Regions from separate parts of the Rhodoferax sp. GW821-FHT07F03 genome, predicted to be linked through region 2. Evidence: riboswitches for the same ligand, from Rfam matches in the RefSeq annotation. Region 2 holds a riboswitch; the other holds the start of a gene.
The links. Region 2 has a riboswitch for S-adenosylhomocysteine ahead of ahcY (adenosylhomocysteinase). Riboswitches for the same ligand answer to the same signal wherever they lie in the genome.

Region 1 (7,607 bases), on a different contig from region 2:
GCAGCGCACCGCGCACGATCTCGCCCACATGCGAGCTGCAAAACACCGCCAGGGCCAGCACGCCGGCCTGCAGCGGGCTGAGCCCGATGCCGATGGCCGACGGCACGTAGTAGCCGGCCAGCACCAGCACTAGCACCGGGGTGCCGCGCAGAAAGTCGGTGTAGCCACGCGCCAGCCAGCGCAGCGGGCGGCCCCCATAGGTCAGCGCCAGGCCCACGCCTATGCCCAAGACCGTGCCGAGGACGATGGCGCTGGCGGCGATCGCCATGGTCACCCCGAGCCCGTAGGCAATCGAGCCGCGGGCGATCCAGAGCTGCTGGATGAATTCTGAGAATGTGAAGTCCATGGCGGTTACCGGGGGATGGAGAGTTGCCGCTCGATGCGCCGGAACACGGCGGCCAGCACGGCGCAGGTGCACACATAGATCAGGCTGACCACCACCCAGGTCTCAATCACGCGGAAGGATTCCACGTTGATCTTGCGGGCCTGGAAGGTGAGCTCGGGCACCGCGATCACCGCCGCCAAAGAGGTGTCCTTGAACAGTGAAATCACCGTGTTGCCCAGCGCCGGCAGCACGTTTCTGAACATCAGCGGCAAGATGATGGAGGTGCGGATCTGCATCTTGCTCAGGCCTATGGTCTGGCCGGCCTCGCGCAAGCCGGCCGGCACCGACAGCAGCCCTGCGCGAAACACCTCCGCCAGATAGGCGCCTGAATAGATCGCCAGCGTGGCCACGAAGGAGGGGATTTCGTCCAGCTGCAGGCCCACATTGGGCAGCGCGAAATAGGTAAACAGCACCAGCACCAGAATTGGCGTGTTGCGGATGACCGTGACGTACAGGCCCGCGGTGCGGCGCAGCACGCCCAGCTTGGAGGTCAGCGCAAAGCTGACGACGAGGCCGATCAGCATGCCGATGGCAATGCTCTCGGCCGCCAGCACCAGGCTCAGGCCCAGCCCGTCCAGCAAGGGCATGAAGCTGCGCCAGACGGCGGCGAAATTCAGTGTGTAACCCATGTGCAGCCTCGTCTATGCGGTTGGCGGTTTGCGGTTCGCTGATGGGCCATTGCCCTGCCTGGGCAATGGTTTCCGGGTGTCTGTTCAGACGGGGGCTTTATTGGAATTCGACCGGGAAGCCGATCTTGGGCGGTGCCAGCTTGACGCCGAACCAGGTGTTGAAGGACTTGGCGTAGCTGTCAAATTCCACGCCGGTCATGGCTTCGTGCAGGGCTGTGTTCACGAAGTTCAGCCAGTCTTGGTCGCCGCGCTTGACGGCGCAGGCATAGGTTTGCGGGTTCCAGCCGTAGCCCGAGTCGATGTACTTGCCGGCGTTCTGTTTGACGAACCAGGCGATCGACGATTGGTCTGTGGCCACAGCATCCACGCGGCCGGAATTCAAGGCCTGGTAGATCAGGTCTTGCGAGTCGAACTGGGCCACCTTGGCGTTGGGCAAGGCCGCATGCACCATGGCTTCGGCATAGACGTTTTGCAGCACGCCCACCTTGACCGAAGCGTCGGCCTTTTTCAGCGCCGCGTAATTGGCATACGGGCTCTTGGCCTTGAGCATCAGGCCCACGCCTTCGCGGTAGTAGGGAATGGTGAAGGCGACCTGCTGCGCGCGCGCGCCGGTGACGGTCAGGAACTGGCAGGTGATGTCCACCTTGCCGGTGGTGATGTTGGGGATGCGCGCGTCCGACGACTGGTTGACGAATTCCACCTTCTCGGGGTCGTCAAACAAGGCCTTGGCAATGATCTTGGCCATGTCCACGTCAAAGCCCTGCAGCTTGCCGTCCTCTCCCTTGAAGTGCCAGGGCGCGTTGGTGCTGCCGGTGCCCACCACCAGACGGCCTCGCGCAAGAGCCTGTTCCAGGGTGCCGGCGGCAAAAGCCGTTCCCGTTGCAAACACGGAGGTAGCGGCCAATGCCGCCAGTGCCAGAAGTCGAAACGCCATGTTGATACTCCTAAATGCCTAAGTGATGAATAGGTTGCGTCTGCAATAATGGACATGTATCTGCAATTGCGGACGTGCTCAATTATTGTTACTTTTCAGTGACTGTCAACAAGGCGTGCGCGGGCGTTAGAATTTCTGCCACGGGAGGAAGGCAAGGGCTCGCATGCTGCAGCGTGTGCAGCCAAGTGGGTTGGATTGGGTTGCTACTGAATTAGTAGCTGCTTGCGCAGGTATTACCTGCGCTGGAGGCTGATTTCTTATAAATCTGGAGCGGTAGCCGCCAGCAGCTTGCTGGCTTCACGGCTGGCGCTGACCAGGGCGATGAAGCGCCGCGCCGCCAGGCCCAGTGGCCGCTCCTTGGACCAGACCACGTCCACCCATAGCTCCATGTGGTTGGTCAGGTTGTCAAACGGTATCTGCACCAGTGTGCCGGCGGCGATCTGGCTGCGCACGAAGGACTGCGGCAGCCAGCCCCAGCCGATGCCGGCCTCGATCAGGCCCAGCGCGGCGATGTGGTTGTCGGTGCGCCAGCAGTGCCGCGCAAAGGCAAAGCGCCGGTCTATGGTGGCCAGGTCGCGGCTGGCCACCACAATCTGGCGGGTGTTGGTCAGCTGTTCCTCGCGCAGGCCGTCCGGGCTTTGTAGGGTGCGCGCCAGCAGCGCGGGTGCCATCACCGCCACCAGGGTTTCGCTGCTGACCTCTTGAAAACCCTCGCGTCCGTCCAGGCTGGGACGCTCGAACACCAGGGCCAGATTGGCCCGGCCCGCGTGCAGCATGCTCAAAGCGTCGGCCTGCGGTGCGGCCAGCACTTCCACCTCCAGCAGCGGGTATTCCTGCGCCAGCGTGGCCAGCGGGCTGCGCCATTGCGCCGCCAGCAGCTCGGGGGCGATGGCCAGGGTCAGGCGGCTTTCCAGACCTTGCGTCAGCCCCAGAGCCTGGGCGTTCAGCTGCTGCAGCTGGCCGGCGAGCAGGCGGGCCTGCGGCTCCAGCGACCGCGCGGTGGCGGTGGGCCGGGGCTCGCGCCCGCTGCGGTCGAACAGCTCCAACCCCAGTTCGGCCTCCAGGTGGGCGACGGCCATGCTGACCGCCGAAGGCACCCGCCCCAGGGTGCGCGCCGCGGCCGAGAACGAGCCACGGTCCAGCACGGCCAGAAATACCTGCACGCTCTCGGTAGTGAATGCCATGGCTCAATCTATCAATAAAACTGACATAAGCTGACTTTATATATCAGAATTAAAGACATAAAGTGGCGGCATTCCCGGTTCCAAGGCGCCAGCGCCCCCAGATTTGCCATGCAAGGTATCAAGAGAAAAATTGTTTACGTGGGCTTGTTTGAAGCCATTGCCATCCTGGCCAGCACTTATGGTCTGTCCGGCATGTCGGGCCACGGCCTGCAGGAGGCGGGTGTGGTGGCGGTCGCGGCTTCGGCTATTGCGATCACCTGGAACCTGGTGTTCAACACCTTGTTTGAGCGCTGGGAAGCGCGACAGGCCGTGCATGGCCGCAGCGTGGGCCGGCGCATCGCGCATGCCATCGGCTTCGAGGGCGGGCTGACGGTGTTTCTGGTGCCTTTGATGGCCTGGTGGTTCGATGCCACGCTGTGGCAGGCCCTGGTGATGGACCTGGGTTTGCTGATGTTCTTCCTGGTCTACGCCTTTGTTTTCAACTGGGTTTTTGACCGCGTGTTTGGCCTGCCCAGCTCGGCAGTGCGCCAGGCGCAGCCGGCCTAGGTTCAGTGCCGACTGCGGCAATTACGTAAGGATTTGCACCCTGCGCCAAACGCTGGCGCAGTTCTAGGATGCGGCTCTCATCTCTAGGAGTTCCTATGTCCGTGTGCAAATTACTATCCGTGGCGGCCGCTGTCGCAGCCGTTGTTTCCCTGCCCCTGCCCGCTGCCGCGTTTGATGGCTGGCATCTGGATAACGCTACGGCGATTCCCGGCAAGGGCTCGGCCTGGGACTATGTGTCACTGGATGCCGCGCGCGGCCATCTGTTCATTGGTCGGCGCGGCGCGGGTCTGCAGGCCTACGATCTGGCCAAGCACAAGGCGCTGGGCATCATCGGTACGACGGCCAGCGATAGCTCCAATGGTGCCGCCGTGATTTCCGAGTTTGACTTGGGCATTTCATACAACGAAAACGGCACCATCACGCCGTTCAAGCTGTCTACGTTGCAAGCCCAACCGTCTATCAAGCTGGGTGACGATCTGGACTCCGTCCACTATGACTCCGCGACAAAGCGCGTCATTGTCAATATGGGTGCAGAAAAAGACGGTACCGAGTTGCTGGTACTCGATGTCCCCTCGTTGAAGCAGGTTGGCTCCATCAAGGTCAGCACCAAGAAGCCTGAGCACGCGGAAGCCGACGGGCAGGGCAATTTCTACATGGCCTCGCGCGACGAGAACGCGGTGTACCGCATCAACACCAAGGACCTGACCGTCACCGCCCAGTGGCCCACACCCGGTTGCGCCCAGACCAATGGCTTGGCGCTGGATGCGACCAACCACCGCATCTTCCTGGGCTGCCGTGGCAGTGCGACGGTGAAGCCATCTTTTGCGGTGATGGATGCCGACAATGGCGCGATTCTGTACACCTATGAAATCGGTGGCGGTAACGACGACGTGGTGTACGACGCAGAGTTGAAGCGGGTGTTCCTGACCAACGGTGTGAACTCGGTCATGAATGTGTTTGAGCAAGTGGACGCGAACACCTATAAGCCGTCCGAAGCGCTAGGCACCATGGCCGGCGTGCGCACCATGGCCATGGACCACAAGACCAAGAAGATCTACGCCATCACCGCCGAGGGCAGCGCCGACTACAGCAAGAAGATCACCACCAGCGTGTCGCCGTACTACGCCAATACCTTCTTTGACAACAAGTTCTACGTGCTGACCTACAGCAAGTAAGTTACTTGCGACCTAGTTTCGCCCCTTGCGGGGCGAAACTAGGTCGGCATCAGGTGGTCAATCTCTTGCTGCATGGCCTGTACCAGCTGGCTGTAGCGCTTGAGCTTTTCCGAGGTCTCGCGCAGCCGCTCGGCCACGCGCATGGAAATCGCCAGCAGCAGCTTGGCGGCGGTGTGCGGGTCGTCCTGGCTGAGCTTTTCCAGGGCGGCACGCGACAGGATGGCGCAGACCACGTTGGTGCTGGCAGTGCACGAGGCCAGCCGGGCCTGGCCGTCGATCAAGCCCATTTCACCAATCAGGCTGCCCGGGCCCAGCACGGTCACGGTAACCGGGTTGCGCCGGCTGACGATGACGTTTTCTACCGTCACCTCGCCCTCCAGCAGTAGCACCATGTAGCCGGTTTCGCTTTTGTCGCCTTCGACGATGAAGGTGGTGTTTATCGGGATGCGGCGCGGCGTCATATAGCTCACCACGGTCAGTGCCTCTTCGGGCCGCAGCTGCATCAACGCCGTGGGGGCGATGAGCAGTTCGGCTGCCCGGTTGGCGGATTCGGACCCTTCTACGGCCCGCATGCGCTGCTTGGGCAGAAGGTCTTCGGGTTGTTGACCTTGAACGGTTTTCTTGCTGCCAAAGAAGTTTTCAAACATGCTGGGGGAGGGGGGTAGAGGTAACAGATGGTCCGTGCCAGAAGTTTAGAGCTTTCTTGGGGTAGGGGGTAGGCCGGCAGGTGCGCGCATAGCCTTTAAAATCGGTGCTTCCAAGGAGCGTTGCAGCGGGGCTGGTTCCCGTCAGGCTTGGAAAGCTCTGTGTACGAGACCGCAACGACGCTCACCTGAACCATGCCCCCTCCACAGGTGAGTTGAATGTCCGAACCCGTCGCAAATTCCGTCCCCCCCATGCTGTTGTCCGGCCTGGAGCCTGTGCTCATCGGCCCCGGCACGCTGTTCGTCAACATCGGCGAGCGCACCAATGTCACTGGCTCCAAGGCCTTCGCCCGCATGATCCTGAACGGCGAGTTCGACCAGGCCTTGTCGGTGGCGCGCCAGCAGGTGGAAAACGGCGCCCAGGTGATCGACATCAACATGGACGAGGCCATGCTGGACAGCAAGGCGGCCATGGTGCGATTTTTGAACCTGATCGCCAGCGAGCCCGATATCGCCCGCGTGCCGATCATGATCGACAGCAGCAAGTGGGAGGTGATCGAGGCCGGCCTGCGCTGCATCCAGGGCAAGGGCATCGTCAACTCGATCAGCATGAAGGAGGGCGTGGAGCAGTTCAAGCACCACGCCAAGCTGCTGCGGCGCTACGGTGCGGCCGCGGTGGTGATGGCCTTTGACGAAAAAGGCCAGGCCGATACCTATGAGCGCAAGATCGAAATCTGCGAACGCGCCTACCGTATCCTGGTGGACGAGGTGGGCTATCCGCCCGAAGACATCATTTTCGACCCGAACATCTTTGCCGTGGCCACGGGTATCGAGGAACACAACAACTACGCGGTGGACTTCATCGAAGCCACGCGCTGGATCAAGCAAAACCTGCCGGGCGCCAAGGTCTCGGGCGGTGTCTCGAATGTGAGCTTCTCGTTCCGCGGTAACGACCCGGTGCGCGAGGCCATCCACACCGTGTTCCTGTACCACGCGATCCAGGCCGGCATGGACATGGGCATCGTCAACGCCGGCATGGTCGGCGTGTATGACGATCTGGAGCCGGTGCTGCGCGAGCGCGTCGAAGACGTGGTGCTGAACCGCCGCCCCGACGCCGGCGAGCGCCTGGTCGAGATCGCCGAAACCGCCAAGAGCGGCGCCAAGGACGAGAGCAAGCGCCTCGACTGGCGCGGCACGCCGGACCATCCGGTGACAGTGGAGCAGCGCCTGAGCCATGCCATGGTGCATGGCATCACCGACTTCATCGTGCCCGATACCGAAGAGGCCTACCAGGCGATTCTGGCCAAGGGCGGCCGTCCGCTGCACGTGATCGAAGGCCCGCTGATGGCCGGCATGAACATCGTGGGCGACCTGTTCGGCCAGGGCAAGATGTTCCTGCCGCAGGTGGTGAAGTCAGCCCGGGTGATGAAGTCCGCCGTCGCCCACCTGATCCCCTACATCGAAGAAGAAAAGCGACTCGACGAAGCCGCTGGGCGCGACGTGCGCACCAAGGGCAAGATCATCATCGCCACCGTCAAGGGCGATGTGCACGACATCGGCAAGAACATCGTCACCGTGGTGCTGCAGTGCAACAACTTCGAGGTGGTGAACATGGGCGTGATGGTGCCCTGCCATGAGATCCTGGCGCGCGCCAAGGTCGAGGGCGCCGACATTGTGGGCCTGAGCGGCCTGATCACGCCCAGCCTGGAAGAAATGCAGTACGTGGCCGGCGAGATGCAGAAGGACGACCACTTCCGCATCAAGAAGATCCCACTGATGATAGGCGGCGCCACCACCAGCCGCGTGCACACCGCCGTGAAGATCGCCCACCACTACGACGGCCCCGTCGTTTACGTGCCCGATGCATCGCGTAGCGTGGGTGTGGCGCAGAGCCTGCTTGGGGATGGCGCTGCAAACTTCATAGCAGAGCTGAACGCCGACTACGACAAGGTGCGCCAGCAGCACGCCAACAAGAAGCAGACCCCGCTGTGGCCGCTGGCCAAATGCCGGGCCAACAAGACGCCGATCAACTGGACCGGCTATGCACCCAAGACGCCCAAGTTCATCGGCCGCCGCGTCTTCAAGAATTTCGACCTGGGCGAGCTGGCCA
Region 2 (7,607 bases):
GAGCTGGTAGCCAAGAACGGCGTACGCGCCGCCAAGCCTGCACGCCAGGACGACAGCGACGACGCGGAAGACTGAAACCCGCTGCGCTGGAGCTGAACATGCTGAATTACCTGGACTTCGATTTCAGCGAAGACGCGCAAGGCTACGGCAGCTTCGAGGCCATGGCATCCACCCAGCCTGCGCAGGTGGCCGCCGTGCGCCAGGAGATGGCCCAGGTGCTGGACTGGGCTTTTACGGCCTTCCCCGGCCTGCGTGCCCCGTTGGACGAGGGTGGTGAGTGGGATTTTCATGTGCACGGTCAGCAGGAGTGGGCCGCTTCCGAAGCGCTGGACTACGACGAGCAGACCCGCCAGTTCAGCGCCCGGCTGGCGCCTGCCGGGCCACCGCGTTGCACGGTGACCCTGTCGTTGACCGGCAGCGCGCAGTTTTGCGATGCCTTTCGGCAGCGCTTTCTACCCGACTGATCAGGCCGCCAGGCGGCCCAGGCGCTTGCAAATTTCCAGCGTGGCTGCGCTCTGGTTCATGGCGTAGAAGTGCAGGCTGGGGGCGCCACCGGCCACCAGGCGTTCGCACAGCTCGGTCACCACATCCAGGCCAAAGGACTTGATGCTGGCGGTATCGTCGCCAAAGCCCTGCAGACGCAGGCGTATCCAGCGCGGGATCTCCGCACCGCAGGCATCGCTGAAGCGCATCAGCTGGTTGGAGCTGGAGATCGGCATGATGCCGGGCACCACAGGCACCGTCACACCCAGCTTGCGCGCGTCTTCCAGCAGGCGGAAGTAGGCGTCGGCGTTGTAGAAATACTGCGTTATGGCCGAGTTGGCGCCCGCATGCACCTTGATGGCGAAGGCGTTCAGGTCGGCGTCGGCCGACTTGGCTTGCGGGTGGATTTCGGGGTAGCAGGCCACCTCGATCTGGAAGGCGTCGCCGGTCTCGGCGCGGATGAAGGCCACCAGGTCGCTGGCGTACTGGAATTCACCGCCCGCACCGTAGCCGCTGGGCAGGTCGCCGCGCAAGGCCACCAGACGTTTCACGCCCATGGCCTGCAGCGTGGCCAACTGGGCCCGCACGGTGGCTTTGGTCGCGCCCACGCAGGAGAAATGGCTGGCCGCCGGCACGCCTTCGGCCAGGATCTCGGCCACGGTGGCAAACGTGCCCTCCTGGGTCGAGCCGCCAGCGCCAAAGGTGACCGAGCAGAACTCGGGTTTCAGCGCGTACAGCGCCTGGCGCACGATGCGCAGCTTGGCCGCGCCTTCGTCCGTCTTGGGCGGGAAGAATTCGAGACTGATAGGGAAATTGGATGCGAGGCTCATGGGGCTCTCTTTGCAAAAATGAAGAATTCACGGTTGCCATCGCCACCGGCGACGGCGCTGTCAAACCAGTCCAGTACTTCCAGGTCGAGCTCGGCGCAGCAATCGCGCAGGCGCGCTTCCACCACGGCGTACATGGATTCGTCGCGCACGATGCCACCCTTGCCGACCTGGCCGGGCTGCAGCTCGAACTGCGGCTTGACCAGCATCAGCAAATGGCTGTCGGGCTTGAGTAGCGGCACCAGGGCCGGCAGTATCAGCGTCAGCGAGATGAAGGACACATCGCCCGTGACCAGGTCGAATTCGGGCTCGGTATCCAGCCCGTCCAGGCCGGCCTTGCGGCGGTGCTTGGTGGGCGCCGCAACTTCGGGTTCGGCGTCCAGGGCGCGGGCATTCACCTTGCCGGTCGCCTGTGCCATATGGGCTTCCACCTCGGCGTCGTCGGCATCGTCGCTGTCGTCGTAGTCGGTGACTTCGCCGTTGCCGTTCATCCAGCTGTAGGGCGAGACGGGCTCGGGGTCGGTCACGGCCGCAGGTTCCCAATGCTCGGACAAGACATGCTCGCAAGCGTCCTGCAGGGACTCGGGCGTGAGCGAGCGGGCGTTCAGCCCCTCCACACACAGCACCCGCTTGTCCTCGCGCAGCTTCTGGTGCAGCTGGCCATGGCCTACGTCCACCCCGGTGACTTGCGCCGCGCCGGCTTGCAGCAGGCAGTCGGTAAAGCCGCCGGTGGACTGGCCCACGTCGAACACTTTCAGGCCGCTGGCGTCCAGGCCGACATGCTTCAGCGCGGCTTCGAGCTTGAGCCCGCCGCGCGAGACATAGCGTGCCTCTGCAGCGTCCAGCAGTTCCAGCTGGGCGTCTTCTGGGATGTCGTCCTTGTTCTTGGCGACATCACGCCATTTGATGCCGTCAAACCAGCGCATGCCTCCGGCGATCAGGCGCACGGCCTGCGAGCGGGATGCGGCCATGCCGCGTTCTACGAGTAATTGGTCAGCGCGCATGGGGCTCCGTAAGGGTGTAAGAACTCCCCCGGGGAGCGGGGGAGCGGACGCTTTAGTAGCGGTAGGTTTCGGCTTTGTACGGGCCGTTCTTGCTGACGCCGATATAGGCGGCCTGCTCGTCGGTCAGTTCGGTCAGCATGGCGCCGACCTTCTTCAGGTGCAGGCGGGCGACCTTCTCGTCCAGGTGCTTGGGCAGTACGTACACCTTGCCGGGCTGGTAGGCGTCCTTCTTGGTGAACAGTTCGATCTGGGCGATGGTCTGATTCGCGAAGCTGGCCGACATCACGAAGCTGGGGTGGCCCGTGCCGCAGCCCAGGTTCACCAGGCGGCCCTTGGCCAGCAGGATGATCTTCTTGCCGTCAGGGAACTGGATGTGGTCCACCTGGGGTTTGATTTCTTCCCACTTGTACTGCTCCAGTGCGGCAACTTCGATTTCGTTGTCGAAGTGGCCGATGTTGCAGACGATGGCCTGGTCCTTCATCTTCAGCATGTGGGCGTGGGTGATGACGCTCTTGTTGCCGGTGGTGGTGACGAAGATGTCGGCGTGTTCGCAGGCGTAGTCCATGGTCACCACGCGGTAGCCTTCCATGGCGGCCTGCAGCGCGTTGATCGGGTCGATCTCGGTCACCCAGACCTGGGCCGACAGCGCGCGCAGCGCCTGGGCTGAGCCCTTGCCCACGTCGCCGTAGCCGGCCACGCAAGCCACCTTGCCAGCGATCATCACGTCGGTGGCGCGCTTGATGCCGTCCACCAGGGATTCGCGGCAGCCGTAGAGATTGTCAAACTTGCTCTTGGTCACCGAGTCGTTCACGTTGATGGCGCGGAACAGCAGCGTGCCCTTGGCCGACATTTCGTTCAGGCGGTGCACGCCGGTGGTGGTTTCTTCGGTCACGCCGATGATCTCGGCCGACTTGCGGGTGTACCAGGTGGGGTCCACGGCCAGCTTGGCCTTGATGGCGGCGAACAGCAGGGTTTCTTCTTCGCTGGTGGGGTTGCCGACCACGCTGATGTCCTTCTCGGCGCGTTGGCCTAGGTGCATCAGCAGCGTGGCGTCGCCGCCGTCGTCCAGAATCATGTTCGGGCCTTCACCGGGCGTGCCCTTGGCGCCGAAGTCGAAGATGCTGTGGGTGTAGTCCCAGTAGTCTTTCAGCGACTCGCCCTTGATGGCGAAGACCGGCGTGCCGGCGGCGGCAATCGCAGCAGCGGCGTGGTCTTGGGTCGAGAAGATGTTGCACGAAGCCCAACGCACGGTGGCGCCCAGGGCTTGCAGGGTTTCGATCAGCACGGCGGTCTGGATCGTCATGTGCAGCGAGCCGGTGATGCGCGCGCCCTTCAGCGGCTGGGCTGCGGCGAACTCTTCGCGGATGGCCATCAGGCCGGGCATTTCGGTCTCAGCAATGCGGATTTCGCGCTGGCCCCAGGCGGCCAGGCTCAGGTCGGCAATGGCTTGGTCGACGGTAGAAATTGGTTTGAGAACTGCGTTCATGGTGGGCTCCAAAACAGGTTGGTACATGTTGGTAGGGCCACTGCGCAGACGCTGAACCGGGACTCACCCGAATTTCAGCCTAGCAGGCAGTGGGTGAGCGCGGTTATCACTAAATGGATGGATTCCGAGCCTCACACCGGAGCCTGGGGTGGCCAGGCCGGGGGTTGCAGCGCTCCTCGGAATTCGGCCATTATAAGGAGAAGCCGCTGCGCCACGCATGAAAGTCGTGTAACCGAACGCGTACGGCCTTTATTTCTTCCGCTTGCTGGTGCGCGCCGACCGCGCCTGCGGAGTGCTGAGACGCTGGCTTTCCTGGTCCAGCCACAGCAGGGTTTCGGCATGTGACAAAAATCTGCGCAGGTACTCGGGCGACAACTCGCGCATCGTGGCAAGTGAGCGCAGCACCAGCATGTGGGAATTCAAGGGCCCCGCGTTTTCCGGGCCCCGTTTGAGCGACTGCTCCACCTGGTCCACAACCGCAAACTTGGACCAGACTTCCCGGAAACCTTGCACACTCTTCAGCTCGGGCCGGCCGCCCCAGCCAGTGGGCGGCCCGCTCACCTCGGTATGGGGCTGCGTGGCGGTGCGGATGTAGGCGTTCAGCGCAGCTAGCGGAGAGGTGGGCGGGGGAGAGGATTCGGACCCGCTTGCCAGTGGCCGACGCCCGCCACGTTCGGTATAGGCCGTCAGCCCTGCTTGCAGCTTGCCCTCCACGATGCGCCGCACGGGTTCGGGTGCAGACTCCACACGGTTTTGCAGGGCTTCCAGGTAGCGAAAGCGCACGGGGTCCCAGTGCTGCGCACCTGCGCTGCGCAAGGACGCCAACGCCGCCGCTGCATCGAAAGCCTCTGGCGGCATCATGGTGCCGGCGGCTTCTCGGCTGTTGAGCGGGGCACTGGCGCCATTTCCACCCGGCGGTTTTGTGCACGGCCCTTGTCGTCGTCGTTGGATGCCACGGGTTGCTCGGCACCAAACGCGGCCGCAAATACCCGCGATGAGGGCATGCCGGATTCGATCAGGGCACGTGACACCGTGAGCGCACGTTGGGCCGACAGCTCCAGGTTGTCGGTGAAATGCTGGTTGCGGTCGATGATGGGCTGGTTGTCGGTAAAGCCGCTGACCATCAGCATGTCGTCCCGGGCGCCCAGGTAGACCTGCAGCGGTGGCACCAGGCTCTTCAATAATTGCCGCCCTTCGGGGCGTAACTGGTCCGAGTTCACCGGGAACAGCACGTTGCCGCTGATGCCGATGCGGCCGTTGTTCAAGGTCACGCGGCCTGTGGCCAAGGGCACGGCCAGGGCCTTTTCCAGGGCCATGCGGCGCTGCTCTTCGCTCTGGCGCTTGGCCACCTCGGCCTGCAGATTAGTCACCAGGTCCATCTGTACCACCAGCACACCAACCAGTACCAGCACAAAGGCGCCTAGCAGGCCCGACATCAGGTCGCCGAACACCGCCCAGACGGGCGCGGTCTGTTCTACGCCGCCATTTCCGTCGTCCCAGTCTTCCGCGCCGGTCATCCCGCAACCCCTTCCGCGCTGCGCAGGCGGCGCATGTCTTCCACCACCGTTTGCTGCGCGGCGATGCTGAGGTCAATCACCTCGCGCGCCTGGGCCACGTAGTAGGCCAGTTGTTCGTCGCTGCGTGTTGCCGACTGCTGGATGGCGCCCTCTACGCGCTGCAGGCTGTCCGCCAGTTTTTCATTCGATGTACTGAACAACTGCACACCGTGGCCAAAGGCTTCGCCCAGGCTGGCCAATTCCACGGCACTGCCGGTGACCTGCGCCGCCACCTGTGCGGTCTGGCTGGTGTGCGCCTCCACCGCTTGGGCAAACTGGCTGCCCGCAGAGTCCAACACGCTGGCAGCGGATGCCACCAGCGACTCGATGGCGGTGCGCTGGTCGCCCGCAGCCTGGTTCAGCGTCTGTAGCAGTGTGTCGAGTTGCGCCACCAACTGGGTGCGTTCTGCAAACGCCTGGTTGTCGCGTTCGCTGAATCCGGCCATTTGTTTGCGCAGCTGGGCAATTACTTCCGCTGCGGCTTTTGGCGCCTCGGCTGCGGTGGACATCAGCCGGGCCATGGGCTCTTCCAGGGCCGTGCCCAAGGTCGCCAAATGGGTCACCACGGCGGTCTGCAATTGCGCCAGCCGGTCCACTGCGGCTTGGCCACGGGTGGATTCTTCGGCGCGCAATGCTGCCAGCTCGGTGCGCCAAAGGCTGGCCAACTGGTCCAGGCGCTCGCCCTGCTGCTGCGTCCAGCGGCCTTCTGCCTCGGTATGGCTGGCCAGCAAAGCTTCAGACCGGTCCACCAGATCAGCCACCTGTGCCAGGGTTGTTTCGGCGCGTTGGCTGGTGTGTGCCACCATTTCGTTTGCGGTCTTCTCCAGTGTTTGGCATACCGCCTGTTGCTGGGCCAGCGCCTGCTCGCCCATGGCGCGCCATTCGCCCTGCAGCGTGTGGGTGGTGGACTGCAATGCCTGCGTCCAGCCCTGCAGGTGCAGCTGATCGGCCGCCGTTTGCTCCTCGCGGGACTGGGCTGCGGCCGCCTGCACCGAAGCCAGTAGCGTACTGGAGCGTTGTTCGAATGTATCGGCAAAGCCTTGCAGCGCGGCGTGCGAGAGCTTGGCCAATTGCGCCAGGCGCTCGCTCTGGTCCTGTGTCCAGCGAGCCTCTGCGGCGGTGTGTGCGGCCAACAAAGCTTCAGACCGTGCTACCAAATCGGCCACCTGCGTCAGGGTCGTTTCGGCGCGTTGGCTGGTGTGCTCCACCATTGCGCCAGCGGTCTTCTCCAGCGTTTGGCACACAGCTTGTTGCTGGGCCAGGGCCTGTTCGCCCATGGCGCGCCATTCGCCCTGCAGCGTATGGATGGTGGACTGCAATGCCTGCGTCCAGCCTTGTAGGTGCAGTTGGTCTGCGGCCGCTTGTGCGTCCCGGGACTGGGCTGCAGCCGCTTGTACCGAAGCCAGCAGCGTGCTGGAACGCAGCTCAAACGTATCGGCAAAGCCTTGCAGCGCCGCGTCAAATCGTGCCGCCTGGGCCTCGCTGCTGCGCACATGGTTGTGTTGCGCGGTGGACCAGCCATCGGCGGTGCGCACGGCCGCGGCGTCCCAGCTCTGGGCCAGGCCATTCAGCTGGCTTTGCGTGGCGTCAAAGACGCGTTGGTGCAGCCGCGTGGATTCCTGTGCCATCTCGGCCATCGCCGCCTGGACCACGGGTTGGATGTTGTCGCCTGCCGCGCGTGCCGCAGCGGCCAGGCTGGCCTGCAGCGATGCGCTGACGGAGCTGGCCAATTCGCCATAGGCCCCCGACACCTCGCGGTGAAACTGCGCCTGCTGCCCTTGCAACTGCTCGCTCAGCTGCTGGCTGCGGCGCTCCATGCCGTCCATCATGGCCTGCAGGCGCGCGGCTACCTCGGGCAGCGCATGGGCCTGCATTTGCACGGCCTTGAAGGCGTCATGGCGCTGTTGCGCCATGGAGAAGGGTCGTAAGGTGGTGGCAATGCGTGCATCCAGCAGGCGCACCACGTCCAGCCGCTCGCGCCGGGCCATGGCCGACAGCAGCCCCAAGACCGCCGACGCCGCCACCCCGGCGACCGAGGTGCCGAACGACAGGCCCAGGCCCTTGATGGGCGCCGCCAGGGCGGAGCGGATGGCATGCAGATCGGTGGAGCCCTCCAACGCAAACACCGCGCCCTTGAAGGTGACCACCATGCCCAGGAAGGTGCCCAGCATGCCCAGCATCACCAGTAAGCCCACCAGGTACGGCGTCAACGCCAGGCCGGGCAGGGCGCCGCGTTCGCCCTCGACACGCA

Region 1: another riboswitch for S-adenosylhomocysteine. It lies ahead of metH (methionine synthase); the one in region 2 lies ahead of ahcY (adenosylhomocysteinase).

What each region holds. Positions count from the first base shown of each region.
Region 1 covers NZ_JBWKQM010000009.1:151,046-158,652, forward strand. The annotation lists gene AC07R0_RS15355 (amino acid ABC transporter permease) at 1-346, opposite strand, end outside; gene AC07R0_RS15360 (amino acid ABC transporter permease) at 352-1,014, opposite strand; gene AC07R0_RS15365 (transporter substrate-binding protein) at 1,112-1,948, opposite strand; gene AC07R0_RS15370 (LysR family transcriptional regulator) at 2,206-3,132, opposite strand; gene AC07R0_RS15375 (PACE efflux transporter) at 3,241-3,678, shown strand; gene AC07R0_RS15380 (YncE family protein) at 3,774-4,853, shown strand; gene AC07R0_RS15385 (Crp/Fnr family transcriptional regulator) at 4,892-5,500, opposite strand; S-adenosyl-L-homocysteine riboswitch at 5,607-5,690, shown strand; gene metH (methionine synthase) at 5,717-7,607, shown strand, end outside.
Region 2 covers NZ_JBWKQM010000002.1:145,628-153,234, forward strand. The annotation lists gene AC07R0_RS03280 (DUF6172 family protein) at 1-75, shown strand, start outside; gene AC07R0_RS03285 (hypothetical protein) at 99-464, shown strand; gene metF (methylenetetrahydrofolate reductase [NAD(P)H]) at 465-1,313, opposite strand; gene AC07R0_RS03295 (TlyA family RNA methyltransferase) at 1,310-2,314, opposite strand; gene ahcY (adenosylhomocysteinase) at 2,367-3,800, opposite strand; S-adenosyl-L-homocysteine riboswitch at 3,889-3,984, opposite strand; gene AC07R0_RS03305 (DUF2894 domain-containing protein) at 4,050-4,661, opposite strand; gene AC07R0_RS03310 (OmpA family protein) at 4,658-5,317, opposite strand; gene AC07R0_RS03315 (DUF802 domain-containing protein) at 5,314-7,607, opposite strand, start outside.